2 regions of the Bartonella pachyuromydis genome follow, and region 1 is predicted to be linked to the other one. Evidence: predicted binding sites of a transcription regulator. Region 1 holds the regulator's gene; the other holds the start of a gene.
The links. The regulator HrcA, encoded in region 1, represses chaperone genes, less so after heat shock. The targets are predictions, from matches to a motif close to GTTAGCACTCNCNNNNNGNGAGTGCTAAC.
Positions count from the first base shown of each region.

Region 2: a site for HrcA is predicted at 2,007-2,035, ahead of groES (co-chaperone GroES). Genes of this name have one in related genera too.

Region 1 covers NZ_BAABJA010000001.1:303,480-330,682, reverse strand. The annotation lists gene lepA (translation elongation factor 4) at 1-1,210, opposite strand, end outside; gene ABD917_RS01400 (DMT family transporter) at 2,140-3,054, opposite strand; gene argB (acetylglutamate kinase) at 3,088-3,993, opposite strand; gene dnaJ (molecular chaperone DnaJ) at 5,032-6,177, opposite strand; gene dnaK (molecular chaperone DnaK) at 6,333-8,225, opposite strand; gene ABD917_RS01380 (copper chaperone PCu(A)C) at 9,086-9,640, shown strand; gene lysM (peptidoglycan-binding protein LysM) at 9,753-10,208, opposite strand; gene ABD917_RS01370 (response regulator transcription factor) at 10,587-11,309, shown strand; gene ABD917_RS01365 (stimulus-sensing domain-containing protein) at 11,349-13,133, shown strand; gene ABD917_RS01360 (HPr kinase/phosphatase C-terminal domain-containing protein) at 13,157-13,621, shown strand; gene ABD917_RS01355 (PTS sugar transporter subunit IIA) at 13,754-14,143, shown strand; gene ABD917_RS01350 (HPr family phosphocarrier protein) at 14,169-14,465, shown strand; gene thpR (RNA 2',3'-cyclic phosphodiesterase) at 15,411-15,950, shown strand; gene grpE (nucleotide exchange factor GrpE) at 16,061-16,723, opposite strand; gene hrcA (heat-inducible transcriptional repressor HrcA) at 16,848-17,918, opposite strand; gene rdgB (RdgB/HAM1 family non-canonical purine NTP pyrophosphatase) at 18,231-18,881, shown strand; gene hemW (radical SAM family heme chaperone HemW) at 18,878-20,077, shown strand; gene dapE (succinyl-diaminopimelate desuccinylase) at 20,180-21,352, opposite strand; gene ABD917_RS01315 (M48 family metallopeptidase) at 21,567-22,313, opposite strand; gene ABD917_RS01310 (alpha/beta hydrolase) at 22,347-23,129, opposite strand; gene infC (translation initiation factor IF-3) at 23,323-23,841, shown strand; gene ABD917_RS01300 (alpha/beta hydrolase) at 24,069-24,869, opposite strand; gene infC (translation initiation factor IF-3) at 25,056-25,574, shown strand; gene ABD917_RS01290 (ABC transporter ATP-binding protein) at 25,767-27,203, shown strand, end outside.
Region 2 covers NZ_BAABJA010000034.1:85-4,196, reverse strand. The annotation lists gene fumC (class II fumarate hydratase) at 470-1,858, opposite strand; gene groES (co-chaperone GroES) at 2,083-2,379, shown strand; gene groL (chaperonin GroEL) at 2,440-4,083, shown strand.

The DNA of each region.
Region 1 (27,203 bases):
TGGAAGAAATTTTAACAATATCAGGCATATCTGCTGGATTATGAAGTTTTTTGACAGAACCATCATTCATATTCATACGATAAACAACTGAGGGTGCTGTCGCGATTAAATCCAAATTAAATTCGCGCTCTAATCGCTCTTGAATAATTTCAAGATGAAGAAGTCCTAAAAAACCACAACGAAAACCAAATCCCAAAGCCGCTGATGTTTCAACTTCAAAAGAAAAACTGGCATCATTTAAGCGCAATTTCCCCATGGCTGCACGCAAATCATCAAAATCAGCGGCATCAATGGGAAACAGTCCACAAAAAACAACCGGTTGGGCTGGTTTAAAACCAGGTAATGCCTCTTCACAAGGACGGCGCTCCTCCGTAATGGTATCACCAACCCGTGTATCTGCAACTTCTTTGATAGAGGCCGTTATAAAACCAATCTCGCCTGAACCCAATTCATCTACCTGAATCATTTTTGGAGTAAAAACCCCAACCCGCTCAACTGGATATTTTGCTCCAGTCCCCATCATGCGAATGGTTTGCCCCTTTTTTAATACACCATCAATAACGCGTACCAAAACGATAACACCAAGATATGCATCATACCAGCTATCAACCAACATTGCTTTTAAAGGTTTCTGAATATCACCAGTATGTGGAGGAGGTAATTGTGTAACAATTGCTTCTAAAACATCAGGAATGCCTAAACCTGTTTTTGCTGATATTTCCACGGCTTCGGAAGTATCGATACCTATCACATCTTCAATTTGTTCTTTTACACGCTCAGGCTCTGCTGCGGGAAGATCAACCTTATTAAGTACCACAACCAACTCATGAGAATTATCAATAGCTTGATAAACATTTGCCAACGTCTGTGCCTCTACGCCTTGACTCGCGTCTACAACCAATAGCGAACCTTCACAAGCTGCGAGTGATCGTGAAACTTCATAAGCAAAATCCACATGACCAGGTGTATCAATAAGATTTAAAATATATGTTTCACCACTGCGCGCTTTATAGTGCAAACGTACCGTCTGTGCTTTAATGGTGATCCCACGTTCACGTTCAATATCCATGGAATCGAGCACTTGCTCTTTCATCTCACGAGTCTCAAGCCCTCCTGTCATTTGAATCAAACGATCAGCTAAAGTCGACTTTCCATGGTCGATGTGTGCCACAATGGAAAAATTACGGATATAATTACGATCTACTGTCATAGGGGCGATTTAGCAAAGAATAGCACAAAAGGCAAAGACCAATTATGCTTCTTCGAAAGCCTTTCAAAAAATACAATTTCTCATAGCATAAAAAATGACGCTTTTGTTTGCTAAATTCTATACAAATGATTGAGAATACTATTAACTTTCTCATCATATGCGCTGGTATTAGCTCTGACATGCCGTACATTATTAGAGATGCTTACATAGCTTGAGGCTAGCAATAAAATTCATACAATTTGCAAAAGAGATGACTTTCTCTTTGTCCATGCTAGCCCGTTTTTACTAATTTTACATAAAACAAAAAAAATTCTACCGGAGCAAATGATCTTTGTAACTGTCAAAACTTTAGCAATATATTCCCTTGCGTAATGTCTTTTGAAAAAACACGCACCTTCTAAAAAACTCTTTTTCTTCTTTCTCTTGATAGAGTTACGTCCTTTATAAAAGGCAAAGCGCTGCAAAATATAATGCAATTGTATTATGCATTCATGTCTTGTTTTTAAAAAAACTTTTCTTAATATTCATTATACCTATTTCATGACAGCATCCGTGAATGGTATAATGTAAAACCCATTGAACGCACCATTTTTATACCTAGGCACAAGTGAGCGCTACCACGCTATCGGCAAGACTCTAATGTCGCATACTTCTTGCTTTTGTAAGCGTTTATAAGCAACATTGTTACGCTTTTTTAAACGATTTTATCTACACACCAGCCCTGCTTATAGTATGTAAGTGAATGATTCTAACCATTTCAATATAAACAGAGTTGAAATGAACGAGTTTTACTATATTCAGGAGCTTTCTTTAACATGCGGAGCAATATATCGGTTTAAAGGTAAAAACATCAAAAATTTACTCAATTTTATTAAAGAAATAGACAATGAAATCTCTTCAGATGGAAATATCATGGTACAAATGCATGATTAATTAATTTTTTCAGTTATTTTCGCTTTCTTACGCCATTGTGAAGGTTGTAGTTCAGCCACAACAATCCCAATCAAAATAAGTGTTCCTCCCAATAAAGCTAAAGGAGATAAACGCTCACCAGCCAAACGCCCAACGATACCAGCCCATACAGGTTCACCTGCGTAAATAAGTGTTGCACGCGTGGGCGAAATGGACTTTTGTGCCCAATTCATCGCTAATTGAATGATAGCACTCATCAATGCCAAACCTATACCAATATTCAACCATACCCATGAAAATTCAGGCATGTTTTCACCCATAAAAGGCATACAAAAAAATGAAAAAATACCACTAAAAAATAGCTGTATAACCGTTACACGCCGACTATCAACCTTGCTGGCAAAAATGCTGATAAGTATCACTTCCCCAGCAATTGCTAAAGCACCTAACAAAGTTAAAATTTCACCTTTCGAAAAATCAAGCTGTCCCACCTTTTGTCCAGAAATAAAGACAAGACCAATAAAAGCAAAAATAATGCCAAGCCAAGAAGCTAAACGGGGTGGCTTTCTAAAAACAATCCATTGTAATATTGGAACTGTCGGAACATAAAGTGCTGTGATAAAAGCTGACTGACTACTAATAATTGTCTGAAGTCCCGCTGCTTGTAAAGCATAACCTAAAAACATTCCTACACCAATAGCCATCCCAGCAAAAATCTCATAAATAGTTATACCTTGCATTGAGCGCCAAAAAATTGCGCCGCATATAAGCGATGCAACAACAAAACGAAATCCAACAAAGAACAAAGGTCCACTATAGCGTACCGCAATGTGAACTACTAAAAATGTAATACCCCATAATATTGTCGCAGCAAATAATGTGAATTCTGGTTTGCTTAACAAAGAATGTTTCAACTGTTTTATATTAATCATGAAAGGTAGTTTTCTCCAATTCTTCTTTATATCTTATGAAACAATAAGTGTTCCAACGCCCTGTTCCGTAAACAGTTCTAACAAGACAGAATGCGGGGTTTTGCCGTTTAAAATGACAACACCTTCCACACCATTTTGAAGGGCTTTTATACAAGTCTCTACTTTCGGAATCATACCACCTGAAATTGTTCCATTTTTAATGAGGTTTTCAGCTTCCGAAATTGTCAATTCCTTTAAAAGATTGCCCTGTTTATCTAAAACACCGGGGACATCCGTTAAAAATAAAAGACGCTTAGCCTCTAATGCACCAGCAATGGCTCCTGCAAAAATATCAGCATTAATATTATAAGTTTTTCCATCGCGGCCTGGAGCCACAGGAGCAAGAACTGGAATCATTTCAGAACATGCTAAAAGATCCAATAATGTGCGGTCAACTTCAACTGGTTCTCCAACAAAGCCCAAATCTAAAACACGTTCAATATGCGAATCGGGATCAAGAACAGTTTTATAAGCCTTTTCAGCAAAAACCATATTGCCATCCTTGCCACACAACCCTATTGCCCATTCCCCCTCTGCATTGAGAAGAGCGACAATTTCTTTGTTTATGGAGCCTGCCAAAACCATTTCAACCACTTCGACAATCCGTTCATCGGTTACGCGTAAACCGTTTTCGAACCGTGATTCAATGCCCATTTTCATCAAGATTTCAGCAATCTGAGGCCCTCCACCATGAACAACAACAGGATTGATTCCTGATTGCTTCAACAGAGCAATATCACGTGCAAATGCCCGCCCCAAAGCAGGATCACCCATAGCATGACCACCGTATTTCACAACGACAGTTTCATTTTCATATTGTTGCATATAAGGTAAAGCAGACGATAAGAATGCTGCTTGTTTTTCAAAAACATCTTCAACATCATTTTCAACTTTATCCATTAAAAGAGCCTCCTCATCACTTTTTTCCTTCTCTTAAGTAGAAGAGAGGAAAAGTGAAAATAAATTTCAAAACAAGCTTACTCTGCCCATCCCCCTGAAAAATGCTCATTGTTTAAATCATCACAAAAGTAATAAAAAGATGCGATAAAGGCTGCCCTTTAAAAAATTAGTATCTAAAAACTAAAAAAAATATTATTGTTTTTATGACCCTGTATATCAATGAGAGCAGAATTTAGAAGAACTTTGAAGCTACACCGTACACTTAACTTACTGATGTCATCTTATGGATCTTTAACAATGAATACGGACATATACAACCATTGATTTTATAAGATGAAAATAAAAATCACGATGAAATTAATTAGTATATCACCGATACAGAAAATAGCTCAGTCGCACATATGTCCACCTACAAATAAGTTAAAGTTTTAATTTAAAAATTTGTCTTCTTTCCAATCATCGAATATAAGAAAATATGAACTAAACGATCTACCCTTACTACATATTGGTAATCACTATAATCAACTGATTTATAACGATAATTCATTACTACTCTTTTAAATTAAGAGTTCTGAATATAGAAATGTTTTCTTCATTTTTAATCCCTTTTTATGATAAATCCCTAAGACCATTTACTTACATATGGCAAATAGTCACAGCGTTTGGTTAAAACTATTAAAAAAAAAGTTGTAACAATAGAAGCGTACAAATGAATGATAGAACTGGTTTGACAACACCACATCAGAAAACCTTTAGATCAGTCTCATACTTTGTGATTTTTAATAGAATACAAAAACTCCCTGATAGAGAGCCGTAAAATCATTTAATTGTTCCTTCTCTTCGTTTTATACTCCATGATTTATAAACCATCCACAGATAGCCATAAAACCGTATCCTAAAATATCTACCCTCTTTTCTCTTCAAACAACTTCATAAAAAAGCAAACTTTTCAAATATTGTGATACAATGGAAAATGGATTTTAAATAATCTTGCTAGTACACAAATCTCGTCCCATACAGAATTTTGCTGCACATCTCCTAATTTTGTCTCGAGATATTTTCAAAAAATTCTTTCATACGTGAAAAAAAACCGTGTGATTGTGGTGAATTCTCATGATTTGAAAGCTTTTCAAACTTTTGTAATAACTCGCGTTGTTCTTGTGTTAGTTTCTGTGGTGTTTCAATAGTGATATGGATATAAAGATCACCTCTTTCTTGCTGACGGCGCAACATAGGCATACCTTTTCCTTTAAGGCGAAATTGACGTCCATTTTGTGTACCCTCTGGAACTTTAACACGTGCTTTGACGCCATCAAGATCAGAAACCTCAAATTCACCTCCTAAAGCAGCTGTCACCATCGAAATTGGAACACGACAATGAATATCTGCACCTTCTCTCTGAAAAAACTCATGCGGTTTAATAGAAAGAAAAATATAAAGATCACCGCTAGGACCACCACGAATGCCAGCATCTCCTTCACCAGAAAGACGAATACGCGTACCATCTTCAATACCAGCTGGAATATTCACGCTTAATGAACGCTGTTTTTCTACTCGTCTCGTCCCCTGACATTTCGGACATGGATTTGTTATGGTTTCACCACGTCCATGACATGAAGGACATGTCCGTTCAATCGAAAAGAAACCTTGTGCGGCACGTACACGCCCAGCTCCATGACACGTTCCACAAACTTGTGGCTTAGAGCCCTTTTTAGCACCCGATCCCTCACAAGTATCACAAGTAACAGAACTTGGAATATTAATTTGCGCGGTTTTTCCTGAAAATGCCTCTTCCAAGGTCACTTCCATATTATAACTCAAATCAGCACCACGCTCGCGACCATCACTACGCTTACGCTGCATTCCTCCCATAATTTCGCCAAAAAAATCTTCAAAAATGTCGGGAAATCCGCCACCAGCAGCAAAACCACTAAAGGGATTTGCTCCTTCGCGTCCACCATTTTCAAAAGCCGCATGGCCAAAACGATCATAAGCAGCACGCTTTTGAGGATCTTTAAGAACTTCATAGGCTTCGCCAATTTCCTTAAATTTCCGTTCTGCTTCTTTATCCCCTGCGTTGCGATCAGGATGATATTGCATTGCCAACTTACGAAAAGCAGATTTCAACTTTTTATCATCACATTCGCGAGTCACGCCAAGAATTTCATAATAATCAACCTTCATCATGTATTCCTGATAATTTTTCATCCATCTTTATGGATAATATTTGTTTTCAATTTATATTTTTAGCAAAAAAGTTGCAACTCATCTCAAATAACAAAGCCCAGCCTTATATTTCAAAGGCCGGGTTTATTCATTAATTAACACATTTGCTTACACTATTTCTTCTTATCATTAACTTCTTCGAAATCAGCATCAACAACATCATCATCCTTTGTATCTGTCTCAGTATTCGCTTCGGTTGCTTGTGAAGCTTCATACATTGCCTGTCCAAGTTTCATACTAACTTCCGCTAATTTCTGCATTTTCGCTGTTACCTCTTCAGTGTCGGTGCCATCAAGTGCAGATTTCAAGTCAGATATTGCTGTTTCAATCTGTCCTTTATCTTCAGAAGAGACCTTATCACCGTACTCTTTCAGCGACTTTTCCGTTGAATGGATAAGAGCTTCCGCTTGATTTCTTGCCTCAACTCCTTCACGGCGCTTTTTGTCCTCAGCTGCATGCTCTTCTGCGTCCTTTACCATTTTCTCAATATCAGCATCACTTAAACCACCTGATGCTTGAATACGAATTTGATGCTCTTTACCAGTTCCTTTATCTTTAGCCGAAACATTGACAATACCATTCGCATCAATATCAAAAGTAACTTCAATCTGAGGCATACCACGTGGTGCTGGTGGAATACCAACAAGATCAAACTGAGCCAACAACTTGTTATCATTAGCCATCTCGCGTTCACCTTGGAACACACGAATAGTCACAGCACTTTGATTATCATCAGCCGTTGAAAAAACTTGCGATTTCTTCGTTGGAATAGTGGTATTGCGTTCAATAAGACGTGTAAAGACTCCACCCAATGTTTCAATACCCAAAGATAAAGGTGTGACATCCAACAGCAAGACATCTTTCACATCGCCTTGCAATACACCACCCTGAATAGCTGCACCCATTGCAACAACTTCATCAGGATTAACGCCTTTATGTGGATCTTTGCCAAAGAAGCTTTGCACAACTTCTTGAATCTTGGGCATACGTGTCATACCACCCACTAAAACAACTTCGTCAATCTCACCAGCTTTTAACCCCGCATCTTTCAATGCAGCTTTACAAGGCTCGATAGTGCGCTGAACCAAATCATCAACGAGAGATTCAAATTTTGCCCGAGTCAATTTCATTGTTAAGTGCTTGGGACCAGATTGATCAGCCGTAATAAATGGCAAATTAATTTCTGTTTGTTGTGAAGAAGAAAGTTCAATCTTTGCTTTCTCTGCCGCTTCTTTTAGACGTTGCAATGCTAACTTATCATTCTTTAGATCGATCCCTTGTTCTTTCTTGAATTCATCAGCAAAATAACCAACCAAGCGCATGTCAAAATCTTCACCGCCTAAAAAAGTATCTCCATTGGTCGACTTAACTTCAAAAACACCATCTCCAATTTCAAGCACAGAAATATCAAATGTACCGCCACCAAGATCGTAAACCGCAATAGTTTTCCCGTCTTTTTTATCCAAACCATATGCTAAAGCAGCAGCTGTAGGCTCATTGATAATCCGTAAAACTTCTAGTCCAGCAATTTTACCCGCATCTTTCGTAGCTTGACGTTGTGCGTCATTGAAATAAGCAGGAACAGTTATAACCGCTTGCTCAACTTTTTCACCAAGATAAGACTCGGCCGTTTCTTTCATCTTTTGCAAAATCATCGCTGAAATTTGGGAGGGAGAATATTTCTTACCTGCTTCTTCAACCCACGCATCACCATTATCGCCTTTAACAATTTTATAAGGTACAAGTGCTTTATCTTTTTCAACCATGGGGTCATCAAAACGGCGACCAATTAAGCGTTTAACTGCAAAAACTGTTCCTTCAGGATTTGTTACAGCTTGCCGTTTAGCAGGTTGTCCAACAAGCCGTTCTCCCCCATCCGTAAAGGCGACAACAGAAGGCGTTGTGCGCGCTCCTTCTGAATTTTCAATAACTTTTGCGTTTTTACCATCCATGACAGCAACACAAGAGTTTGTTGTTCCCAAATCAATACCAATTACTTTTGCCATATTATAATCTCCATTTCAGCAAGCTACCTCAATCTTCATCAAGCATTTTCTAAGACAGCTCCTCATAACACTCAAAGCCTGCATCCCACTTCAAGTCACATAAACAATAAACTGCAAGTCGCAACAAGCCTTTCTGCCTCGTATATAAGAACAGGCTCTTATCGCTACAAGAGAGTCATGAAAGAAACATTCTTAAAATAAAATTTTTCTTTTAAAATAGCTATTCTACTTACCCGCAAGCAACCTCTTTGACTGATAATGCGAATACCATAGCATCCCTTTTTACGATGTAATCAATATATAAATCTATAAAAATTGGAAAATAAAAATAACAATTGTGTACCCTTTCTTAATCTCTCATCTCTCCATGAGATTCTGATTAGGAAATTGTTCAACACATCACTCAAAAGTAAATGACTAATACCACAAATATTACATTCTCCCTTAGCCCACCGCTGTCATGACCATTATATCTTTATTCGATCAATAAACGCCGCGTTCTTTACATCACTGTATCTATAGCGTTAAGCTTCATCTTTCTAAATACATTCTTTGTAAGGGCATACTCTGTCAATCTATTCATAATAGCTCCATTTCTGAACAACTTATTATTCATTACTCTTTAAAAGCTGCACTGTGAATAAGCTCGACGTCCTTTTCTCTTTAATCTATTTATTAAATCCACTAGTAGAATTCACAATACCCTTTTGCCTTTAAATACATTGTTCAAATTCTAAAGATCTATGCATCTATTCTTGTTCATATAACTCTAGTAATTCTTTCTTTTATTTTGAATAAAAACGCTCTAAAATAATAAATAAGGAGCATATAGCAGTGAATTGACCAAAGGAGGGTGAATAATGGTAAAACTTATTATCGAGCAAATAAAGAAGTTCATATCTCAATATATAACTTACGGACAATGGCCACTTAAAACGATTTTTACAAATGTCGTGTGGGCCCTTCTTTTCACTTGTATAGCCCATCCAGCAACCGCTCAGCAATATAAAGTCGGAAACATAGAAATCCTTCATCCTTGGGTGCGCGAAACAGCTAGAGGTATTAAAGTTGCTAGCGGTTATCTCTATATCATTAATCACGGTAATATCCCAGATCGTCTGGTTTCTGTTTCAGCAAATGGAGTACAGACAGCAGAAATCCATTCCATGGCAGTTGTTAACGATATTATGAAAATGGAAAAAATGCACCATGGTATTGAAATTCCTGGCAATGGTGAAATCACTCTTAAACCCGGTGGTGATCATATTATGTTCATGGGACTTTCTCAACCATTCAAACTAGGTGATAAAATCAGTGCAAAATTGACGTTTGAGAAAGCAGGAACAATAGACGTTGATTTCTCTGTAAATGCTATGGGAGGAAAATCACCTTCCAAATCAGCTCCTCATCATTGAGTTCTTTCATCATTATTTAACGAATGAATTGAGAAGCGTGAAAATTTTTCCATGCTTCTTATTTTTGTTTAATGCCATAAAACATACTCTAAAAAATTATTCTTTCTTTTAATCAAATATGATCAAGTTCAGGAATACGCAAAACTTGTCCAGGATAAATTTTATCGGAAGATTTGAGCATTGGCTTATTCGCTTCGAAAATAAATGTATTTTTATCCCCTTGCCCTTTTCCATAAACTTCTTCAGCAATTTTCCAAAGCGTATCACCAGATTTAACCTCATAAAAGCGAGACGCTTTTACAGACGTGGTATCTGCAATCTTTAATTGATCAATATCAACAGAAGAAATACCTTGCGAATTACCAACAACTAAAAGTGCTTTTTCAAATGTTTCCCTATCTGGAACCTCACCACTTAAAATAGCTTGACCGTTTTCAATCTTAATATTTACTTTTTCTGTGCCAAGTTGAAAATTATTAAAGGCCTCCTTAAAATCCTTTTCTTCTGGCTCACGATCCCCAATACCAAGTTTTTCTCCAACTGTTTTTATAAAATTAAAAAATCCCATTTATGCTCTCCTTTCGTGCAGTGAAAGAAAAATTTTTGCATATATGTCACTACACTCTTTTCTTTGCTCTTAAAAACAGATAGGCGATTTTTCTAAACGTCAACAATCACGAACAGATCTGTTTAATTATGGGACATAAAAAATAATACACTTTGGTAAAAAACATATTTTATGAAAATTTTCTTTCAAACAAAGGGATCTTTACGCACGCAACAGCATTATAAAATTACAAAGATAAAACAAGCTTTTACCGTAAAAATGAAAGGGTGTTTACTTCGCTACAATTTGTACCACATTTGTTTTGCAAAAAAAATGTGAACTCCCATATAAATAATGTGGATAATTTGCTACCATAGCAATAGAAAGGTCTAAGAAGCCATGAAAGATACACCAACAATCACGCAAACGATCGTACTTGTTGATGATGATCGCAATATTTTGACATCTTTATCTTTTGCGCTTGAGACAGAAGGCTATCGGGTTGAAAGCTATACAGATGGAGCATCTGCGCTCAAAGGTCTAACTCTTCATCCTCCACATTTAGCTATTTTTGATATTAAAATGCCTCGAATGGATGGGATGGAACTTTTGCGCCGATTGCGTCAAAAATCTGATATTCCTGTTATCTTTCTTACCTCTAAGGATGACGAAATTGATGAGTTATTTGGTCTTAAAATGGGGGCGGATGATTTTATTACCAAACCTTTCTCTCAACGTCTTCTTATTGAGCGCGTAAAAGCTATTTTACGTCGTTCAAATGCGCGCAACCAACCACTTATAACAGGAACTTCTCCTACCTCTTCTCTCAAACGTGGGGATTTGGTGATGGATCAAGAACGTCACACCTGTACATGGAAAGATAAACCTGTTATCTTAACTGTTACGGAATTTTTGATTCTACAAACCTTAGCGCAAAGACCTGGAGTCGTAAAAAGTCGTGATGCTTTGATGGATGCTGCTTATAGTGATCAAGTCTATGTAGATGATCGCACCATTGATAGTCACATTAAGCGTTTGCGTAAAAAGTTTAAACAAGTGGATGATGATTTTGCAATGATTGAAACACTTTATGGTGTAGGTTATCGTTTTCACGAGGTATAGAACTATTTTGTCGCAAAAGTTTGAACGGCGATCAAATCGATGACAAAAAATACTCAACTGGAAACTCTGCAAAAAACGACATCTAATGGCCTCCTATCAACGCCATTTCCTATGTTTACTTATTGGCATCTTCAGGTGCGGCGTCTTTTTAGACAATTGCTTTTTTCCAGTCTTACACGCCGTATTGTCATCTTAAATATTGCTGCTCTTGCCGTTCTTGTTACTGGTATTTTGTATCTTAATCAATTTCGCGATGGTTTAATTGAAGCAAAAATTAAAAGTTTGTGCATCCAGGGAAAAATTATCGCTGGAGCTATTGCCGCCTCTGCAACGGTGGATACCAATTCTATTCTCATTGATCCCCAAAAACTTTTAGAATTACAGACTGGGGAAAGTGTTACACCCGCACCTCAATCAACCGATTCTTGGGACTTTCCTATTAATCCCGAACAAGTTGCTCCTCTTTTGCGACGCCTCATCACCCCCAAAACAACAAGAGCACGTATCTATGATCGTGATGCGACTTTACTTCTTGACTCGCGTGTTCTTTATTCTAGTGGTGAAGTTTTTAGCTATAATTTACCCCCACTTAAAACTGAACAAAACATGTGGGAACGCTTCATTTCATGGTTCTCAAACACATTTTACGGCAATACTATCACTCTTGATAGAGAACAGGCAAGAACCAGTGGTATTGCTTACCCAGAAGTGTACCGAGCATTAAACGGATCTCTTGCTACTGCTAAACGACGTAACAGACAAGGTCAACTCATTGTTTCTGTTGCTGTTCCTGTTCAACGCTATCGTGCCGTGGTGGGAGCACTTCTTCTTTCAACAACCGGTTCAGATATTGACAACATTGTAAAAGGTGAAAGACTAGTTATTTTTAAAGTCTTTGCCGTGGTAGGCAGTGTACTTTTAGTCCTTTCTCTCTTTTTAGCCCATACGATTGCGCATCCTTTAAGCAAACTATCTGCTTCTGCTAATCGTGTGCGTAATGGTAATAATAAGCGCGTAGAAATTCCTGATTTTTCAATGCGTGAAGATGAAATTGGTCGCCTTTCAACCTCTATTCGTGATATGACCAATGCTCTTTATATGCGTATTGAAGCCATTGAACGCTTTGCTGCTGATGTAAGTCATGAATTAAAAAATCCGCTTACCTCACTGCGCAGTGCTGTTGAAACGCTCCCTCTGGCTAAAAATGAAGAAGCACAGGAACAATTATTCGAAATTATTCAACATGATGTACGTCGTCTTGATCGTTTAATTACTGATATTTCCGATGCCTCTAGGCTCGATGCAGAACTTGCTCGTGAAACCGCACAGATCGTTGATATGACACCGCTTTTGGAAAGTCTTGTTCATGCTGTTCAAGAAGTATACCGTAATAGGCAAACCATCGATATAAGCCTTAATATTATCCCACGTCCTCATGGAAAAGCCTATCTTGTGTTGGGGCATGAACTACGTTTGGGACAAGTTATTTCGAATCTTATTGAAAATGCACGTTCCTTTATTCCCCATGATAGAGGTAAAATTTCTATAGCTATGAAAAGTCATGCTTCAACTCTTATCTTAACCATTGAAGATAATGGTCCTGGTATTCGTTCAGAGAACATTGAACGCATTTTTGAACGCTTCTATACTGATCGACCAAACGAAGATAGTTTTGGTCAGAATTCAGGTCTTGGTCTTTCTATTAGTCGACAAATCATTGAGGCGCATAATGGGACAATTACAGCCGAAAATATTATTGATCCCAATCTTGAAAATAGTAAAACTGGTGCACGTTTTATTATTATGCTCCCCCTCGCTAAATAAATCTTCATCCAAAGTAACAAGGCATGACAACAAAAAGCGAAATACTTCACGCAAATTGCCTTCAACTAGGAGGGAAAGGGCTGTTGATTATAGGACCATCGGGATCAGGAAAATCAACCCTTACCCTCTCTCTGCTCGATCGTGCCGAATGGTCAAAACGTGAAGCAAAACTGATCAGTGATGACTATACAATGGTGCGTGTGGAAAATGGAAAACTTCATGGATACACCCCTGAAGGTTTGCAGGGCGGTATTGAGATTCGTGGTGTTGGTCTTTATATGATAGAGTTTGAAAAACAGACAACGATTGATTGTGTTGTTCTTCTTGGACCCGAATATGAACGCTTTTCCACAAATCAAACTTTTCAATTTGCAGATCTACATATTCCTCTTTTAAAACTCCCTAGCCTTCATGAAGCCGATTGTACAGCCATTTGTCAGGCTATTGAAGCATTCTTTTTTAGAAAAATATGGCATAAATCGGTTTAATTTTTTTCTAAACACAAAAAATTACATTTTTTGCCTTTTTTTTGCAAATTTTTCTTGGCAGCAGAATAAAGCTTTGTAAAATATACTCTCCACCAATATGGTTGGATCTTTAGTTAACAGGAGTTTGTGTAAATGATTGGACTCGTGCTTGTAACGCACGGTGAGCTGGCTGTTGAATTTCTACATGCTGTGGAACATGTTGTTGGAACACAAGAAAAGTTCGCAACAATATGTATCTACCCTGATGATGATATGGATCAGCGCCGAGGCGATATTATAGCTGCTGTTTCCTCTACAGATACAAACCATGGTGTGATCATATTAACAGACGTATTCGGTGGAACACCATCAAATATGGCTATTTCTGCTGTTGAAAAAGGACGTGTTGAAATGATTGCGGGGGTTAATCTACCTATGCTCATTAAACTCATTTCTATTCGCCAATGCCCTAATATTTCATTATCAGAAGCTTTAAAAATAGCACAAGAAGCAGGACGTAAATATATTAATGTACCAGTATAACTTTATAGCGGATAATTAAACTCTAATGCTTTCCAAAGATCCTCTCCCCTCTAAACTCAGTCGTCATTTTAATATCTGTAATAAACGTGGGTTGCATGCACGTGCATCTGCAAAATTTGTTCAAACTGTTGACAATTTTAATGCTAGCGTTGAAGTTGAGAAAGATGGCAAAATCGTTGGTGGTTCATCAATTATGGGACTTATGATGTTAGCAGCCTCCTCTGGTTGTAACCTTACCATTCGTGTTTGGGGACCAGAAGCAACTGATGCTCTCGATGCTCTCGAAAAACTCATCAATAATAAATTTGGTGAAGAGAATTAGAATTCATTATTCATAAAAGATGTATGATCATCTTTTTTGTCATTCATTGTTTTGATTGGTTGCTCTATTTTTCTCTTAAAAATACAAATACTGACATCCATTATCGATGAGCATTACGATTATCATAGGCATAAATATTTACTAACGATTATGTTGTATATAATAACAGTATTTGTGTTTTCTGTCACTCTAAATTCTATCAGACTCATTCAAATATTTGTTGTTTAAAGCTATTCTCATACTGAGCGCGCATGAGAAAATATTCATCTTTTACTGAATATGCTTAATTTTAAAGTACATTGAGGAAATGTAAGAATGAGCGCCACAATTGAAATTTACCAACTTTCCTTATCACGTTGGATTTGTGGTGTTTTTAAATGATAACATATTGATTATAATGATATTTTACAGTTTTTTCATATTAAATGATAAACCCGAATATCGTAAGATTTCTTTCATCTTAAATCCTTTCATATTAAAACAATTAAAATTATTCCCTCAATATTACAAAGCAGATTGGCGTGTGGATAAAAACTCTTAAAAAGGAGTAAAATGCCTCTTATAAAAGCTCTCAGCCACTAAAATGTTGCAATATTGAGAGCTGGAAAATACAATAACGGTGTTGATTGGCTCTATCATAAGTGTAAAGATGCTAGTGCACAATGGATATATGATTGCACCATTTACGGATATCATCGTGAAATGAAAATATAAATAATTCCACTATTGCATATTTTTACTATGAAACAAAGGTAAACACAGTTTTTATTGTCAGCATAATCACTCTCGTAAGAGAAATAAGTTTTAGGAATTAAACCCATCATTATAACAAACATTTTTTCGACATTCTTTTTTGCCACAATTGCCTTATCCTAAGTGATGTATTCCGCCTTTATTATCCACCATCGTATTTGCGGTGGCATCTTTTTACCATAAGGAGATTCCATGTCCCGTCTATTTAGTGCTGTTCAGATTCCTCAACAAACAACACAAGCACTCATATCGTTGCAAAGTGGTTTACCGAACGCACAATGGATTAACCCACAAAACTTTCATATCACCTTGTCTTTTTTTGGTGAAGTTGAAAGCATTGTAGCCGATAAACTTATCCGCGCCTTTGAGACAATAAAGCTTCCTCCTTTTATGCTATATACAAAGGGTTTTGATGTTTTTGGTTCAGAAAGTTCTCCACATTCCCTTGTTGTTCGCATTGAACCTTCTGAGACTCTCAGCCTCTTACACAAAAAGATGCAATCTATTCGGAACAGCTTAAGCTTATCTCCTGATGAAAGACCATTTACTCCACATATTACTGTTGCACGATTGCTTGATATTAAACCCGAATATCTTCCTTCTTATCTCTCTTCTCGGGGTGATTTTTCATTTCCTCCTTTTGAAGTCGATCACTTTGTTTTATTGTTATCGCCATCTCCCTCAAGTGATGCTCCATATGTTGTAAAAGGACGTTGGGCACTCCAAGGATAAAGGGTGTTTTACCACCCTTTAGGATTTTCTTGGATACAATACCTCACGAAAACAGGGTGGTTATATGCAATGCCATATTTTCATGCTGGAGGTATTGTTATTGGTGTATTTTAAGCCGGATCAGATTCAACAGAAGGCTCTTTTATCCCTCCTTTGGCTACGCCAACTATAGCTGGACGCAAAACACGATCACCTATAATGTAACCTGCTTGAACAACTTGCTGGACAGTATTATCCGGTACATCGGAATTAGGGATTTCAAACATCGCTTGATGAAAGTGAGGATCAAATTTTTGCCCTTCTGGATGAATTTTCTGCACCCCATGACGTTCTAGCGCCGCTATCATTGCACGCTCAGTCATTTCTACGCCCTCAGCTAATGTTTTCAAACCAGCATCATTCTCCTTTGCACCTTCTGGAATAGCCTCCAAAGCACGATTGAGGTTATCAGAAACAGATAACATGTCACGTGCAAAATTAGCAATTGAATAAGCTCTTGCATCTGCCACATCACGCGCCGTACGACGCCGAAGATTCTCCATATCTGCAGCAAGACGCAAAAGCTGATCTTTCAGTTCTTTATTTTCATCTTGTAAAGCAGTTAGGGGGTCGACAAATTCATCTTTTTCTTCTTCGACCTCTGCGCGTGCCTCTGCTTCACGCGTTTTTAAAAACTCATCCGCTGCTTTTTTAAGCGCATCACGATTAACCGGATTTTTCAAATCGCAATTTTCAAATGAAGCGTCAGTAAACTTGTTTTTTTCGTCAGACATAAAAATTCCATTCCTTCATAAGATTTGTTATTCTCGATATCGAAATTTTGCAGACAAAAATCAAGGGGTATTTATGTATCTTAATATAATGAACATTTATAGTACGAATATTCACTTAGTTATTTTAACGCAACAGTTGTGATATAAGTTGCGCTGTATAATCGACCATAGGTACAATTCTTGCATAATTAAGCCGTGTGGGCCCGATAACTCCTAAAGCGCCAATCACCCTTTGTTTTGAATCACGATACGGTGCAACGACTAAAGAAGAACCAGAAAGTGAAAACAACTTATTTTCTGAACCAATAAAGATACGAACTCCTGACCCTTCATCCGTTAAATCGAGAAGCTGTGCCATACTTTCACGTGTTTCAAGATCATCAAACAAATGCCGTAACCGCTCTAAATCTTCTTCTGCTTTCACATCTTCAAGTAAATTACTGCGCCCACGAACAATAAGGTGTATTTTATGATCAGCATCTTCTCCTCCTAGCAAAGCTAATCCAGTTTCAACGAGATGATGGGATAAATGATCAAGTGCAGCCCGTGTTTCTGAGCATAACCGTGCTATTTCTTCTTTCGCTTCACTCAATGTGCGCCCCTGAATATGGGCATTAAGAAAATTCGTTGCCTCCGTCAATTGCGCATGAGTAACCCCTTCTGGTAAATGAACAATACGATTTTCAACCTCACCTTGTTGTGTTACCAAAACAGCAAGAGCGTGCTCTCTATCAAGACGCACAAATTCAATATGTTTCAATGTGCCTTCATATTTTGTTGCCAGAACAAGCCCTGCACCACGTGAAAGATCTGAAAGAACGCGGCTTGCTTGAATGAGAAAATGTTCAACTGATTGTGTATGACCAGCTTCTTTGACTTGAGCTTCAATACTTTCACGCTCCTCGTTTGGCAAATCACCCGCTTCCATAAATGCATCAACAAAAAATCGTAATCCCGACTGTGTTGGCATCCGCCCCGCAGATACATGAGGTGCATAAATTAAACCAAGGTGTTCAAGATCACTCATCACATTGCGAATCGTGGCTGGTGATAATGTCTGTCGCAAAAGCTTTGAAAGATTTCGTGATCCTACAGGTTCACCATCATTAAGATAAGCCTCCACAATATGGCGAAAGATATCTCGCGAACGCTCATCAAGATATTTTAATTCATCATCAATAGGTTTGTGCTTCATAACGCTTGTTTCATGACTTTAAAACATTTCTCTCTATATATGAGTTTTACCAAGGCTTGGCCAAATAGGCTAAAGTAGTGGAAAAACATAACATATATTTATCATAAAAAATGCTACTATCAAAAAAAGAGATCATATATCTTTTCAAACATTGTCATCATAATAAAATATAAAAGATTTCATTTGACTAGAATATTTATAAAGTTGCAAAAAGAGAGTATTGTGTAAAGTTTGGTGGAATTTGTATATTAAACGTTCCAGTTAATTTTTTTAGCACAAAATAGTTCCCTTTTTACTTCTGGAGAGATCTCTATGAGAAGCATAGCAGCTAAAAAACTCGTTATTGCTACACATAACACCGGTAAATTGCATGAAATTACCACACTGTTTGCGCCCTTTGGATTAATAATACAATCCGCAAAAGAGCTTGGATTGCCAGAACCACAAGAAACGGGAACAACATTTGAAGAAAATGCCTATATAAAAGCTTTTTCGGCAGCAAAAAATACAGGACTTCCGGCTCTTTCTGATGATTCAGGTTTGGAAGTAGATGCCTTGAATGGTGCTCCGGGTGTTTATACAGCAGACCTTGCTCTTCAACCGGATGGCACACGTGACTTTTTAAAAGCTATGCAAAAAATAGAAGATGAACTTCAAAAAAACGGAGCGCATGAAAAAAGCCAACGAAAATGCCGATTTATATCCGTCATTTGCATCGCATGGCCTGATGCTCACGCCGATTATTTTCGTGGATGCGTTGAAGGAACATTTATTTGGCCTCCACGGGGAGATAAAGGTTTTGGTTTTGACCCCATTTTTTTACCAGATGAATATGAAAATACCTTTGGAGAAATGTCCACAAAGCAAAAACATGGCTGGAAACTCAATGATAAAACGCCCCCACTCTCACATCGTGCACGCGCCTTCAAACTTTTAGCTGAAAATCTCTTAACGCTCTCATGAATGAAACTTTTGGCATCTATATTCACTGGCCTTTTTGTGCTGCAAAATGCCCCTATTGTGATTTTAATTCCCATGTTCGTGTTCATGGTGTTGATCAGCCACGTTTTGTAACCGCCTTTGAACGTGAAATAGAAACACAATACCATAAAATAGGCCCACGTCATATTACCAGTATTTTTATTGGTGGAGGAACGCCATCTCTTATGACACCTCAAACTGTTGATGCCTTATTAAAAGCTCTTACAAAAAAATGGACCGTTGATGATAAAGTTGAAATTACACTGGAAGCAAACCCATCAAGTGTGGAAGCCGAACGCTTTCGCGGATATCGCGCAGCAGGCGTTAACCGCTTATCCTTAGGTGTGCAAGCACTCAATGATCAAGCACTGCGAAAACTTGGCAGACTCCATGATGTGAAACAAGCCCTTCACGCTATCGCTTTAGCACGAGAAATCTTTCCACGTTTATCCTTTGATCTTATTTATGCTCGCCCCGAACAAACTCTTGAACAATGGAAATGGGAACTTTTTCAGGCCCTTGATTTTGCAGCAGACCATCTTTCTCTTTACCAATTAACCATCGAAGAGGGAACCGCCTTTAAGCGACTTTATGACGCAGGAAGACTTATCCTTCCCCCATCAGAACTCGCAGCAGACCTGTATCATCTTACCCAAGAAATAACCGAACGCCGTGGATTACCAGCCTATGAGATTTCAAATCATGCAACTCTCGGTGCCGAATCAGCACACAACCTTCTCTATTGGCGTTATCATGAATATGCAGGCTTTGGTCCAGGAGCCCATGGACGCTTTATTGAGTACTCACCAAGTCATTGTCCGACCTCTTCAAAAACAGCTACTTCTCAAATTGAAAATCGTGAACGTTATGTGACAATAAATGAGAAATATCCCGAACATTGGCTTGAATTGGTAGAAACTACGGGACATGGTTGTATTGAAACGGAACATTTGACCATTGAGCAGCAAGCAAATGAAATGCTCCTCATGGGGTTACGTCTTTGCGAAGGTTTAGATCTTGTACGTTATGAAACTTTAAACACCAAGGGTTTACCAATGAAAAAGCTTATCGATTTACAACAACAAGGGCTGGTAGAAATGATAGGAAATCACCGCTTAAAAGCGACAGACAAAGGACGAATCCTTCTTGATCATGTCATTAGTCAATTGGCAAATTAAAATTTCTATAGTTTTCATCTCCATTACATCAATTGTGCTATCATATGTATGATTTTTAATTTGTAATAGAGATGTTGTTGAAAAAACAATTTCTTCTTTTCATTATGTAAAAAAGTCAACAATGAAACGTTCATAAACAGCTGTGAGAGTTTCCATTGCATCGAGAGTTACACACTCATCCACCATGTGCATGGTCTGTCCTGGTAAGCCGAATTCAACCACTGGACAATAATCTTTAATAAATCGCGCATCCGAAGTTCCCCCTGAAGTTGAACATTCGGGTATATGCCCTGTTATGCTTTTAATAGCATTGGATAATGTATGAATGAGTTTATCATTTTGGGTTAAAAAAACATCCCCTAAACTTGGAATCCATTCAAGTTGATAGAAGGGTAATTGATTTTTGTTGTTTTTTGATTGCACTGAGGTAAGACGTTTTTCAATTTCCCTCATAAGCATTGCTTTTGTCCAAAGATCATTATAGCGTATATTAAAACGAATTGTCGCCTGCTCTGGAATAACATTTACCGCAGAGTTACCCGTATCAATAGTCGTTAATTCCAAATTACTCGGTTGAAAATTTTCTGTACCTTGATCTAAAGTTGTTTGTGTTAACGCTTGAAGAATCTCACTGACTAAGGGCAATGGATTGGCAGCTCGCTCAGGAAAAGCAACATGTCCTTGGCGACCTTTAACGGTAATAATACCAGAAATTGACCCTCGACGACCAATTTTTATCATATCACCAACCGTTTTTACACTTGTTGGTTCACCAACAAGAGCAGCAGTCCATTTTTCACCTTTTTGTTCTGCCCATTTGAGAAGTTTAACCGTACCATTCAAAGCTGGTCCCTCTTCGTCACCGGTAATCAAAAGGCTTACCATTCCTTTAAGGGATCTTTTCTCAAGAATTCGAGCAAGTGCTGCAACGAAACAAGCAATACCACCCTTCATATCAACAGCACCCCGCCCGTATAATTTTCCTTGATCTATCACAGCTTCAAAAGGAGGATATGTCCATTGTTCCAATGTCCCTGGCGGTACAACATCCGTATGACCCGCAAACATAAGATGCGGCCCTTCTTTTCCTATCTTGGCATAAAGATTTTCAACATCTTCTGTGCTTTTTTCTGAAAAAATAGGACGCTCAACATGAAACCCCATCTTTTTGAGAAATTGTTCTAAAGTTGATAAAACACCTGCTTCGCGTGGCGTAACAGAAGGGCAACGAATAAGTGCCTGTAATAGCTGAAGGGGATCTGTAAGGACAGGCATAAACGCTCTTCCAATCTCAATTTAAGAATTATGAAATATTATTAAGCTGAATTATAAAAAAGATAAAGTAAAAACATTGAAGACACTCAGCAAACGAAGCAGGGGAAGACAATATTGCTGAGGCTTCAATGCATTCCTCATCATGTCATGAGGCACATATATAATAAAATGTTCAATAAAAAGTTCCACCGAATATTATCTTCTTCAAGTTTTTTCATATTTCCAGCTTATATGAATGAAAATCAATAGCCTGCAACTTATAACCATTTTCTTTCAACCAAGCACGATGCTTTTTACTTTCTGGACAAAGTTTTTCACAAAGAGCCCAAAATCTTGGGCCGTGATTCATTTCAACAAGATGGGCGACCTCATGCGCAACAACATATTCAACAACTTCTTTTGGTGCCATAACAAGACGCCAAGAAAAAGAAAGGTTGCCTTTTATTGAACAAGAACCCCAACGACTTTTCGTATCTTTATAACAAATTGATTTTACTTTACGCTCTACTTTATCTGCATAATATCCTACCAACGGTGTTATAATGAGTGCAGCCTGTTTTTTTAAAACATCAGCAACACGTCTTGGTAAATGTTCTAATTGACCATAAACGATAATTTGGGGCTCTTGCTCTCCATCTCCTGTAATAATTTCTGTTATCCCACGTCCTACTTTATGTCTTATGGTATGTTCAATACCCAATATAGGAATCGTTATTCCCTCTTTGAGATAAGAATTTTCATGAGGAATTTGCACGCGAGTAAGACGCGCTTCAATCCAAGATCGATTCTTTTCAATAAAACCTTGAACTGAAGAGAGACTTACCGCTGGTGGCGTTGTTATACAGATCTCCTGACTCCTTGCATCAATACGTAATGTAAGCCGACGCGCATGTTTATGTGCATGCACACGTACGGGTACAACACGATCAGAAAAAATGAAAGGCTGTTCATAAAAGGTCATATATTATGTCTTTAGCATCAGTAAATTTGACCTCTATCTTGCATTAATTTTGTCAACAAATGATCGTAACACTGTTTCAAGACACTCTAAATCTTTTGGGCGTGAAAACCGATGGTTTGCATCACGAACAAGTGTCAATGTTACATCCTGTAAAGGCAAATGATTCAGTAAAGTCAATGTATGTTGATAGGGGATTTTTTCATCCTCCATCCCTTGGAGAATATGAATAGGGCAGCCAATATCAATGCATCCCTTCATAACACAGTTGTCTTTCCCATCTTCAATAAATGCTTTTGTAAAAGGCATCGGTTCATCATCATCACTATCCGGAGGTCGTTCAACATAACCTTTTTCTTCCAAAATTTTCCATTCTTCCGGACCTAATTCTGGTTCTAGCAATGTTTGTGTAAAATCAGGAGCTGGTGCAATCAAGATCATGCCAGCAAATCTCTTATTTTTCTGCGCTAATAACCTAGCGAGCCTTAGCGCTATCCATCCCCCCATAGAAGAACCAATCACTATTTGCGGCCCTTCACAATAGGTTTCAAAAACCGCTAAACTTTCTTTAACCCAACGTGAAATCGTGCCTTGAAAAAAATCACCCTCCGATTCTCCATGGCCAGAGTAATCAAAACGCAAACAAGACAAATCATGCTTCTGAGCAAAATCATCAACCAATATCGCTTTGCTCCCTAACATATCAGATTGATAGCCGGAAAGCCAAACTAAACCCAAAGAACCGCGACCTTTGCGATACCGCACCGCAAGAGGAGTGCCTTCAAACGAAAAAAACTGGCAAGGAATATTTTGCTCCATGATTCTTTTCCTCCATAAAACACTTTATGATAATAAAAGAAAAATTTCTATTTTACAAATCAAACCTCAAAGCCGTAAATCAAATATGAAAAAAGCACGAAACCTAGTTGTTTTTCTGTGTGTAATTGTATATTAAATTACGCTATAGATGAATCAGAACTAAGGAACATAAACCATTCGTAGACCGTTTAAAATATCACCTACCCAAAAAGACGGGCCACGCTCAAATCAAGATATTCGCGTTCCGCGTGTTCAGCTTATTAATGATGAAGGACAACATCAGGGAATTGTTGCAATACAAGAAGCGCTTGCTATGGCTGCAGATGCAGGACTTGATTTGGTTGAAATTGTCCCAAATGCGGAACCACCTGTATGTAAGATTATTGATTTGGGAAAATTGAAATATCAGACCCAAAAAAAAGCTGCAGAGACACGTAAAAAACAGAAAATCATCGAAATCAAAGAGATTAAGATGCGTCCAAATGTTGATGTCCATGATTATGGCGTGAAGCTTAAAGCAATTCATCGCTTTATTGGTAATGGTGATAAAGTAAAGATTACTTTGCGTTTTCGTGGGCGTGAAATGGCTCACCAAGATCTTGGATTAAAACTTCTTCAACGAGTTAAAGAAGATACAAGTGAAATCGCCAAAATCGAATCTGAGCCAAAGCTCGAGGGGCGTCAAATGATGATGGTGATAGCAGCTAAATAATTCTTTTAGAATATAAATCATGAGAGAGTTGAGCATTTAGAAGCATCATAGAGTTTTGTTGTGGTGCTTTTAAATAAAGTTATGTGCGTACCAACCTTTCTGTAAAACATTGTTTTATCAGAACGGTTAAAGTGTTTTTAATCAAAGTGCTTCAGTCTTGCATAGAACAATGAGAGTATAGAAGCATCTCATGGTAAAAAAACGAATTTCCGCTTTTGATAAACATCTTATCTTTCGTCTTTTGCGAGAAAATTTTCGTAAATTTTATCAATCAACGACTTCAAAACTATCTCAAGGCACTCTAAATCCTTTGGGCGCGAAAACCCGTGATCTGCATCACGAACAAGTGTCAATGTTACATCCTGTAAAGGCAAATGATTCAGTAAAGTCAATGTATGTTGATAAGGTATTTTATCATCCTCCATCCCTTGGAGAATATGAATAGGACAGCCAATATCAATGCATCCTTTCATAACACAGTTGTCTTTTCCATCTTCAATAAATGCTTTTGTAAAGGGCATCGTTTCATCATCTTCATCCCCAGGACGTTCAACATAACCTTTTTCTTCCAAAATTTTCCATTCTTCCGGACCTAATTCTGGTTCTAGCAATGTTTGTGTAAAATCAGGAGCTGGTGCAACCAAGATCATGCCAGCAAATCTCTTATTTTTCTGCGCTAATAACCTAGCGAGCCTTAGCGCTATCCATCCCCCCATAGAGAAACCAATCACTATTTGCGGCCCTTCACAATAGGTTTCAAAAACCGCTAAACTTTCTTTAACCCAACGTGAAATCGTGCCTTGAAAAAAATCACCCTCCGATTCTCCATGGCCAGAGTAATCAAAACGCAAACAAGACAAATCATGCTTCTGAGCAAAATCATCAACAAACACCGCTTTGCTTCTTAACATATTGGATTGATAGCCGGAAAGCCAAACTAAACCCAAAGAACCGCGACCTTTGCGATACCGCACCGCAAGAGGAGTGCCTTCAAACGAAAAAAACTGGCAAGGAATATTTTGCTCCATGATTCTTTTCCTCTATAGAACAGTTGATACAAAAAAATTTCTATTTTACAAATCAAACCTCAAAGCCGTAAATCAAATATGAAAAAAGCACGAAACCTAGTTGTTTTTCTGTGTGTAATTGTATATTAAATTACGCTATAGATGAATCAGAACTAAGGAACATAAACCATTCGTAGACCGTTTAAAATATCACCTACCCAAAAAGACGGGCCACGCTCAAATCAAGATATTCGCGTTCCGCGTGTTCAGCTTATTAATGATGAAGGACAACATCAGGGAATTGTTGCAATACAAGAAGCGCTTGCTATGGCTGCAGATGCAGGACTTGATTTGGTTGAAATTGTCCCAAATGCGGAACCACCTGTATGTAAGATTATTGATTTGGGAAAATTGAAATATCAGACCCAAAAAAAAGCTGCAGAGACACGTAAAAAACAGAAAATCATCGAAATCAAAGAGATTAAGATGCGTCCAAATGTTGATGTCCATGATTATGGCGTGAAGCTTAAAGCAATTCATCGCTTTATTGGTAATGGTGATAAAGTAAAGATTACTTTGCGTTTTCGTGGGCGTGAAATGGCTCACCAAGATCTTGGATTAAAACTTCTTCAACGAGTTAAAGAAGATACAAGTGAAATCGCCAAAATCGAATCTGAGCCAAAGCTCGAGGGGCGTCAAATGATGATGGTGATAGCAGCTAAATAATTCTTTTAGAATATAAATCATGAGAGAGTTGAGCATTTAGAAGCATCATAGAGTTTTGTTGTGGTGCTTTTAAATAAAGTTATGTGCGTACCAACCTTTCTGTAAAACATTGTTTTATCAGAACGGTTAAAGTGTTTTTAATCAAAGTGCTTCAGTCTTGCATAGAACAATGATAGAGTATAGAAGCATCTCATGGTAAAAAAACGAATTTCCGCTTTTGATAAACATCTTATCTTTCGTCTTTTGCGAGAAAATTTTCGTAAACATGCACGTTGGTATAGTGCAGCTATTTTCTCAATGATCATTATTTCCTGCACAACTGCAGCCAGTGCGTGGATTATGCGTGACGTTGTCAATTATATGATTGAAGCGCAGAATTTTGGTATGATTGTTTTGATTTCTGGTATCATTGCTTTCATTTTCATTCTCAAAGGAATTGCAACTTTTTCGCAAACTTACTTTTTGAGCAAAGCAGGTAACAGTATCATTGCTGAACAGCAGCGTAAAATTTATGCGCGCCTTATGGAACAAGGTGTTTCTTTTTACCATAATAATACTTCATCTGATTTACTTGTCCGCATAACCCATAATGCTACAGCAGTGCGTAATATCATTGATACAATTATCACAACTTTTGTGCGCGATTTGCTTTCCGTTAGTGGCCTATTGCTTGTCATGTTTATTCAAAATTTTACGTTAATCGCCATTACTTTAATAATAGGACCACTGGCTTTTTTAGGAATTCGAATGGCTTTAAAACGTATTCGTAGCCTTGTTGAAAAAGAACTCCTTTCGCTTGGTGAAATTATCAAAATTGTACAAGAAAGTTCTATTGGTATACGAGTCATCAAGGCTTTTTCACTAGAAGAATTAATGAAAAAACGTATGAACCAAGCCATTAATGACGTTGAAAAACAAGCAAATACTATTGCAACGCTTCAAGCCATTACAAATCCTATTATGGAAACTCTCACTGGTATTGCTATTGCGGGTATTATCTGCTTTTCCGGCTACCTTGCAACACAACGTACAGGCGTTCAAGGTGAATTTATGTCTTTCATTGTCGCTTTGCTTCTCGCTTACGAACCTGCAAAAAGGCTAGCAAATGTACGAGTCAAAATTGAAACTGGTTTGGTTAGTATCCGTACGATGTTTGATGTACTTGACTATCCTCTCACAGTTATAGAACATGAGAATGCTAAAGATCTCGATGAAACACAAGGGAGCATTCGTTTCGAAAACGTTTCTTTTGCGTATACAGATAAAAAGATGATCTTGAATAACATCAATCTAGAAATAAAACCTAGAAAAATGACAGCGTTGGTAGGGCCATCTGGTTCAGGAAAATCAACCCTTATCAATCTTATTATGCGCCTTTATGACCCCACAAAAGGACGTATACTGATTAATAATCAAGATATCCGTTATGCGACATTTCGTTCTTTGAGAAAACTTATGGCCTATGTAGGACAGGATACTTTTCTCTTTCAAGGAACTGTTAAATATAATATTGGTCTTGGAAAAGAAGGAGCCAGTGACGAAGATATTATAAAAGCAGCAAAAACAGCCAATGCTCATGATTTTATTATGGACTTGCCAAATGGCTATGATACACAAATTGGCGATAAT
Region 2 (4,112 bases), on a different contig from region 1:
ACATCAGTACACTCTTATCTCCAATGTTGTGAGAGTCCTTCTATTGATAAGAGGTACTTTATTGCTTGTACTTCAAGTATTTTTCTCCATACACTCATTTTGGTTTATGGGCGTGCAAGTAAAGTATTTTATGTGCTTTATTATGAATAAGGTGAGATGAGAGCAGTCTGCGATATACAAGAATTCGAAATGAAAAAATTTTTATTTTAGCGGTTTTTATGCAGCAGCTAAAGGAGAAGACATATTAGTATGTTCACGAAAAGCAGCAGGAAAGAGCCTATTATGGCTTTGTGGTATGTAAGGGGCTTCCTTTGCAAATATGCTAAGATTGAAAAGATCTTTCATTTATCCAAGAGGTGATAAGGGTTCTGAGAATATGCGTGGATTGTTAATGGCACAATGACCATCGGACCGCGAATGGCCCGATGGTTTGATAAAATTTGTTGTAAAAGAGTTTGCATTGCGTTGTTTATCTTGGAGCAATCATCTTTTTGGGATCAACCAGCCTATCGTAATCCTCTCCAGAAACACCTGCTTTGAGTGCTTCTGCGCGCAAGGTTGTATCATTTTTATGCGCGGCTTTAGCAATTTCGGCCGCCTTTTCATAACCAATTTCTGGAGCAAGTGCTGTCACCAGCATCAAAGAGCGTTCCATGAGAGTGTGAATATGAACCCGATTAGCACGTAACCCTTGAATACAATGGAGATCAAAAGAGCGCATGCAATCGCCAAGAAGCGTAATTGATTGCAAAACATTATAGCCAATGACAGGTTTATAAACGTTTAGTTCAAAATGCCCTTGGCTGGCAGCAAATGTTACACTGGTATGATTACCAAATACTTGGGTTGCAACCATAGTCATTGCTTCACACTGGGTGGGATTGACTTTGCCTGGCATGATAGAGGAGCCTGGTTCATTTTCAGGTAGGCTTAATTCGCCCAAACCTGAGCGTGGACCTGAGCCCAAAAAGCGTATATCGTTGGCAATTTTAAACAGATCAGCAGCCAGAGCATTGAGACTTCCATGGAAATGGGCAAGAGCTCCATGATGAGCAAGCGCTTCAAATTTATTGCTGGCGGTTTTAAAGGTTATCCCTGTGAGGGTGCTGATTGTTTCTGCAAAAGCAACATCAAAACCCTGTGGTGCATTGAGTCCTGTTCCTACAGCCGTTCCACCTTGAGCAAGCATTTGAACATCGCCAAGAGCTGTTTCAATACGCTGGCGATTGGCTTCGAGTGCGGCGCGGTAACCTGAAAATTCTTGCGCTAAAGTTAAGGGTGTTGCATCTTGCGTATGGGTACGCCCGATTTTAATGATATCGGCAAATTCCTCTTCCTTTTTTCTTAAAGTGGTAATAAGGGCTTCAAGAATAGGAAATAAATGCTGACGTGTTTGCAGTGTGGTGGCAATGTGAAGCGCTGTCGGAAAGGAATCATTTGAAGATTGGCTCATATTGACATGGTCATTGGGATGAACAGGGCTTTTGCTTCCTAATTTTCCTCCAAGTAGCATGCTGGCATGGTTAGCGATCACTTCATTGACATTCATATTGCTTTGCGTACCAGAACCCGTTTGCCAAACAGAGAGCGGAAAATGTGTATCAAATGTACCGGCGAGCACTTCATCAGCAGCTGTAATGATCGCTTTGCCAATGTTTTGCGGGAGTTTCCCTTTTTCCATATTCACAAGGGCTGCGGCTTTTTTGATAAGACTTAAGGCATAAATGATGGTGAGAGGCTGTTTTTCACTGCCAATATTAAAATTATGCAGTGAGCGTTCAGTCTGTGCTCCCCAATAACGGTCTTGACGTACCGAAATCGTCCCCAAGCTATCCGTTTCCTGACGTGTTTCAACCATGATGAGATCCTTTTATGTTCGCAGTTTAATAAAAAGCTAGATAATGCAAAATAGGAAAAAGAGGCAAGACGTCAAAGCCTTTTAAGGTAAATTATTTTTAGGAAGAATCCTTGACATTGAGAAGAGGCAATTTTATATTTTGGGCAATGTTAGCACTCATGCTTTAAGAGTGCTAGCAAGGACTTAAGATTAATGCAATTAATTAAGTTTTAAGGATTTTAAACATGGCTAATATACAATTCCGCCCACTTCACGATCGTGTCGTTGTTCGTCGGGTTGAATCTGAAAATAAGACTGCTGGTGGGATTATCATTCCTGATACAGCGAAAGAAAAACCCCAAGAAGGTGAAGTTATTGCTATTGGCAATGGTGCTCTCGATGATAATGGAAAGCGCGTGCCTTTAGAAGTGAAAACAGGTGATCGTATCCTGTTTGGGAAATGGTCTGGAACCGAAGTGAAGATTAATGGGGAAGACCTCTTAATCATGAAAGAATCTGACATTATGGGAATTTTGGGCTAATTTTAAGGCTCTCAATTCTTCCATTTTATATTATTTGAGATAACTCCAAGGAGAAATTAAATGGCTGCTAAAGAAGTCAAGTTTGGCCGTGAAGCGCGGGAGCGTTTGTTGCGCGGTGTTGATATCCTTGCTAACGCTGTAAAGGTAACACTTGGTCCTAAAGGGCGCAATGTGGTGATCGATAAATCATTTGGTGCACCACGCATCACAAAAGATGGTGTATCCGTGGCAAAGGAAATCGAACTAGAAGATAAGTTTGAAAATATGGGCGCGCAAATGTTGCGTGAAGTTGCTTCTAAAACCAATGATATTGCTGGTGATGGAACAACAACAGCAACGGTTTTGGGACAAGCTATCGTACAAGAAGGTGTAAAAGCCGTTGCTGCGGGCATGAACCCAATGGATCTTAAGCGCGGGATTGATGCTGCTGTAGATGAAGTGGTGGCAAATCTCTTCAAAAAAGCGAAGAAAATCCAAACTTCAGCAGAAATTGCACAAGTGGGAACAATTTCCGCAAATGGTGCTGCTGAAATCGGCAAAATGATTGCTGATGCCATGGAAAAAGTTGGCAATGAAGGTGTCATTACCGTGGAAGAAGCAAAAACTGCTGAAACGGAATTAGAAGTCGTTGAAGGTATGCAGTTTGATCGTGGATATCTTTCTCCTTACTTTGTCACCAATGCTGAAAAAATGGTGGCGGATTTGGATGATCCTTACATTCTTATTCATGAAAAGAAATTGTCTAATCTACAATCTCTTCTTCCTGTGCTTGAAGCTGTTGTGCAGTCTGGCAAACCACTTCTTATTATCGCTGAAGATGTGGAAGGTGAAGCTTTGGCAACACTCGTTGTCAACAAGTTGCGCGGTGGTTTGAAAATTGCTGCGGTAAAAGCGCCAGGATTTGGTGATCGTCGTAAAGCGATGCTTGAAGATATCGCAATCTTGACATCTGGTCAGGTTATTTCTGAAGATGTGGGCATTAAGCTTGAAAATGTCACTTTGGATATGCTTGGTCGTGCAAAGAAAGTAAATATTTCTAAAGAAAATACGACCATTATTGATGGTGCTGGACAAAAGGCTGAAATTAATGCACGCGTCAATCAGATCAAAGCTCAGATTGAAGAAACAACTTCTGACTATGATCGTGAGAAATTGCAAGAAAGACTTGCTAAACTTGCTGGTGGTGTTGCTGTTATCCGCGTTGGTGGTGCAACAGAAGTTGAAGTGAAAGAAAAGAAAGACCGCGTTGATGATGCCTTGAATGCAACACGCGCTGCTGTAGAAGAAGGTATTGTTGCTGGTGGTGGAACAGCTCTGTTGCGTGCAGCAAATGCGCTGACGGTTAAAGGAAAAAATCCTGACCAAGAAGCTGGTATTAATATCGTGCGTCGTGCTCTTCAAGCACCAGCACGGCAAATTGCTACCAATGCCGGTGAAGAAGCAGCTATTATCGTTGGCAAGGTGTTGGAAAATAATGCTGATACCTTTGGTTATAACACCGCAACCGGTGAATTTGGTGATTTGATTGCTTTGGGAATTGTTGATCCTGTGAAGGTGGTGCGTTCTGCCCTCCAAAATGCTGCTTCAATTGCCAGCCTTCTGATCACAACCGAAGCAATGGTTGCTGAAACTCCAAAGAAAGACACACCAATGCCTCCAATGCCAGCTGGTGGAATGGGTGGAATGGGCGGAATGGATTTCTAAAGCCCTCTTTTATAGAGATCAAAAGAAAC